One region of the Desulfovibrio psychrotolerans genome, then DNA from elsewhere that is predicted to be linked to it. Evidence: predicted binding sites of a transcription regulator. Region 1 holds the regulator's gene; the other holds the start of a gene.
What was found. The regulator sigma-54, encoded in region 1, starts transcription at its own class of promoters, with help from an activator protein. The targets are predictions, from matches to a motif close to CTGGCACGGNNNNTGCTT.
Positions count from the first base shown of each region.

Region 2: a site for sigma-54 is predicted at 1,307-1,324, ahead of HUV26_RS05635 (VgrG-related protein). Genes of this name have one in related genera too.

Region 1 covers NZ_BLVP01000001.1:142,785-144,985, forward strand. The annotation lists gene lptB (LPS export ABC transporter ATP-binding protein) at 1-98, shown strand, start outside; gene rpoN (RNA polymerase factor sigma-54) at 326-1,750, shown strand; gene hpf (ribosome hibernation-promoting factor, HPF/YfiA family) at 1,879-2,201, shown strand, end outside.
Region 2 covers NZ_BLVP01000006.1:71,789-73,989, forward strand. The annotation lists gene HUV26_RS16920 (HAMP domain-containing methyl-accepting chemotaxis protein) at 1-920, opposite strand, end outside; gene HUV26_RS05635 (VgrG-related protein) at 1,347-2,201, shown strand, end outside.

The sequences.
Region 1 (2,201 bases):
TATATGAGGGGCAGATAATCCTTAACGGCACCCCCAGCCAGATAGTGAACGATCCCAAGGCTCGCAGGGTGTATCTGGGAGAAGGATTCTGCCTGTAGGTGTCGTGACTTTTTCCCGACCTTTTTGAATATTTTGCAAGACATTTCTTTCTGATCGCGCAAAAGCCCGTTTTACGGGCTTTTCTCTGTTGCATGGTTAGTGCTTGTATGGCAAAAGGGACTCAGGTTTGCAGTTTTGGAATGCTTCTTGATAGAGGTCCGGACCGCGCTTCCAGCAGCGCGTCAACCCCCTTGATGCACGGCACTACTCCGGGAATATCGTACCTATGGCATTAGAACTACGGCAACAACTCAAGCTCTCCCAGCAGCTGGTTATGACCCCCCAACTGCAGCAGGCAATTAAGCTGCTGCAGCTCTCCCGGCTTGAACTGATGGAAACCGTACAGCAGGAGTTGCTGGAAAATCCCTTTCTGGAAGAATCTGCCGAGAGCATAACGCCCGCTGATGCCACGGAAGCTGCGGAAATACGTTCTGAGGCTGTGGAAGCCTATGATAAGGAGCTTGCCACCAACGCGGACTGGGAAGACTATCTGGGCGATTTTTCCAGTACCAGCAGGCAAACATCCTCCCGAGATGCCGAAATACCTGAAGAGATGACATCGTTTGAAGCGCGACTCACCTCGCGCCCATCGTTGGACGGCCATCTCTCGTGGCAGCTCACGCTTTCCTCCATAACGGAAGAGCAGAGAACCATAGGGGAAGTGATCATCGGCAATATCGGCTCCAACGGCTATTTGCAGGCCACGATGGAGGAAATTGCAGATATGGCCGGGGCCACCGTACCAGAGGTGGAGGTAATGCTGCGCAGGGTACAGCGCTTTGACCCTGTGGGTGTGGCAGCCCGAAGCCCGCAGGAATGCCTGCTGGTGCAGATAGAAGTGCTCGGATATGACCGCGACCCCGTTCTGGTGGAATTGGTGCGCGAACATCTGGAAGACCTTGAAAAGCGCCGCTACAAGCCCCTGTGCCGTAAGTTCCGTATAAACATGGACGATCTGAAGGAATATATCGACCTTATCCTCACGCTCGATCCCATGCCCGGTGCCAGCTTTGGCAGCAGCGAACCGCAGTATGTTTCCCCCGATGTCTTTGTGCACAAGTATGACGGCGAATTTGTCATTATTCTCAACGAAGAAGGACTGCCCAGTCTGCAGTTGAGCGATATTGTGGACTGTCTTCCCACTGTTTCCGGGCCGGATAAGGATTACTTTCAGGAAAAGATGCGCTCTGCCTCGTGGCTCATTAAAAGTCTGCATCAGCGGCAGCGCACCCTGTACAAGGTGATGGAAAGCATCGTCAAATACCAGAGAGGGTTCTTCGAAGAGGGGGTCACCCAGCTTAAGCCGCTCATTCTTAAAGACATTGCAGAAGATATTGGCATGCATGAATCCACGGTGAGCCGCATTACCACCAGTAAGTATGTGTCTACCCCGCACGGTATTTTTGAGCTTAAGTTCTTCTTTAACAGTGCCATAGGGATGGATGACGGCAGCTCGGTGGGTTCTGAGAGCGTAAAGGCCCTTATCAGACAACTGGTTCAGGGAGAAGACCCCCGACGCCCGCTCAGTGACGAACGCATAGGTGAAATTTTGAAAGAAAAGTTGCAGTTGAATATTGCCCGCAGGACCGTTGCGAAGTATCGTACTGCAATGGACATTCCCTCGTCCTCCAAGCGAAAGTCCGCGTTCTAGGTTTCCGCGTATTAGGAGAAACCCCGAATGTGCAGGCGGTATGCGCAGGACAGGGAATGCGGATACACTGCCAGAGATACCCGTGCGGACTCACACACGGTGCGCCCGCCGAACCTAAGGAGGCATATATGAACATCGCATTCACTTTCAAGAACTTCGAGCCTTCCGACCATCTGAAAAAGTATGCCCGTAGACGCTTTGAAAAGTTGGGGAAATTCATACGCCATTCCGGCAGGTTGGAAATGCAGGTGGGCATGTCCGTGGAAAACTACCGCCACAGGATTGATGTGACACTGGTTTCTGACAACCTCAACCTTTCCGCTTCTGAAAAGTCCGAAGACATGTACGCCACGGTCGATCTTGTGTTTGACAAGCTTGCCGCACAGGTGAAAAAGCATGCGGAAAAGAACAAGGATCATCGCCGCGGCGGAGCCAACATTGCCGTTCGCGA
Region 2 (2,201 bases), on a different contig from region 1:
AAAACCACTGCAAAAAGCCCCACGGAAAGAATGATCATGGTCGCCGTATCGTTGGCACGCTGCACGGCCGGCCCAAGCGTATTCTGGGCATTGGTCAGAATGGTCCGTATCTCCTCAGCGTATCCGGCTATGGCCGGACCAAGGGTATCCAGCCCGGCGGCTATGCGGTCACGATCCCTCGTCTCCGTCAGTATGGCAGCAAACGTCCCGGCGTATGCTCCCGCCACGCGCTGCACTTCCGCCACCTGCGCGGCACCGGACCCGGCATTCAGTTCTCCCTGCAAGCTTTGCAGTTCTTTCTGCATATGGGCATACTGCGCTGCCACGCCATCCGCATCCGCCTGCTCTGCCGTGTCCAGAAACCGCAGCACGTGCAGCCGCATGAGCAGCAGGTGGCGCATGGCAAACCCGGCATGCAGGGCCGCCCCCACATCCCCCTGCTTTTCAGAGGTTGTAAGAATCTCCGCCAGCCGCGCCTCCATGACCGGGCCGTCCGCATAGAGCGATGCGACCATGGGGGCCATCTTGGTACCCAGCGTTACCACCTGTCCGAAGGCGACATCGTACTGGCGTATAGCCTCCTGCGTCTTGTCCAGCAGGGCTCGCTCATCCGTGCCGGTTATAAGGGTACGCGCCTCTTCCATGTCTTGCTGCACGGCCGCCATCTCTTTGCGGTATTTCTGCACATCCTCCTCCTTGCCATAGGCAAGGAAGTTGCGCACATCCATACGCACCAGCAGCATGTCTGCCTGCACCCGGCCCGCAAGATTGGCCTGCCGGGCCATGTTCCGGTACGAACTGAACCCGGATGAAGCGTTTCCGATGGCAAAGTAGGCGGTTGCGCCCACCACCATGAGCAGGGCCAACACAATGCCGAACCCGGCGTAGAGCTTGGAGGATAAACGGAGATTGGCGAACACGGGTTGTCTCCTTGCATAAGAATGAATATGTGCCTGTCTTTGACAGCGAACCGGTGCAAAGGCGCAATACAGCATGGTGCACGCTCTCGCGCCCGGGCCTTTCTTGCGCTGTGCCTGTTCCCGGCACGGCGGCTACGCAAAGCGGTTCTGATGCTAAACACACTACACAGCACAAAGCGATACGGTGTATTATAAATGCGTATGCGCTGGTATTTTTTGCAACAGACCAGCCCGCACGCTTCTCAAAGACGGCACACCAGCCCCGCAGCGCATGCCACCACTGCCGGACAGCAGGGGACAAAGACCCGACACCCCGCCTGCAAAATAGGCGGACACGGACGGGCGAACACAGTCATATCTTCCGTAATAAAAGAATTTTTACCATATCGGCACCGGAGTTGCTTTGTACGCCGCAAGGAGCCGTACATGAGCATCAACCCCGCAGCCATAGGGCGTATCAGCGCCCACGTCGACCGCCTCTCGCAGGGCGGTGCCGACTCCGTATTCGGCGGCGGGACGACCGGCTTTGGGGCGGGAAAAATTCCCGGCATAGGCGGCCCCGGCGGGAGTCCGGGGGGCGGTCTGGGCGGTGTTCTGGGCGGCAAGTTTGCCCAGCTGATGAGCGACCCCATGGTTCAGATGACCAACCCCGCTGTCCTGCAAGGCGTGCTCGGGCTGGACGGCGGCGAAGGGGTCAAGAACCTGACGCCTGAAGACAGCGCCATAAGCGGCGGACTGAACCTGACCAACGTCAAGGCACTGGCAACCCTCACCAAGGTCATGGGCAATGAAGAAAGCCCCATGGCGAACATGTTCCGCAGCATCCCCACGCCGGAAGGCAACGCCATCCGCATGTCCGTGGACAAGAGCACGGCTTCCTTTTCTGCATATGACCCCATGAGCGCGTTGCAGGCATCGTCCCGCGCCGCTGCGCGCGGTGACATGCGGGCCGCGCTTTCCGAACTGGTGAACGCCGCCAATGCCATGAAGGCCCAGCGCACGCCGGAACCGGCTGTCCCTGAAGCACCTGAAATAGCAGAATCTATTGACGACACAGAAGAATACGGCATCTACCGCAAGGCAGAGCAAGAGGCACAGAGGGAATTTGCCGAAGCGACGCGGCTTGCGCGCAACGGCGGTGCCGGGTTCAAACCGGGTGCCCTCTCTGCGCTGTTCGAGTCGGGCGGAGACGGGGGCATAGCCGCCATAGGCTATGACAGGCGGGGCGGAACATCGTACGGGAAGTTCCAGATGTCATCCCGCGCGGGAACAATGGACGCC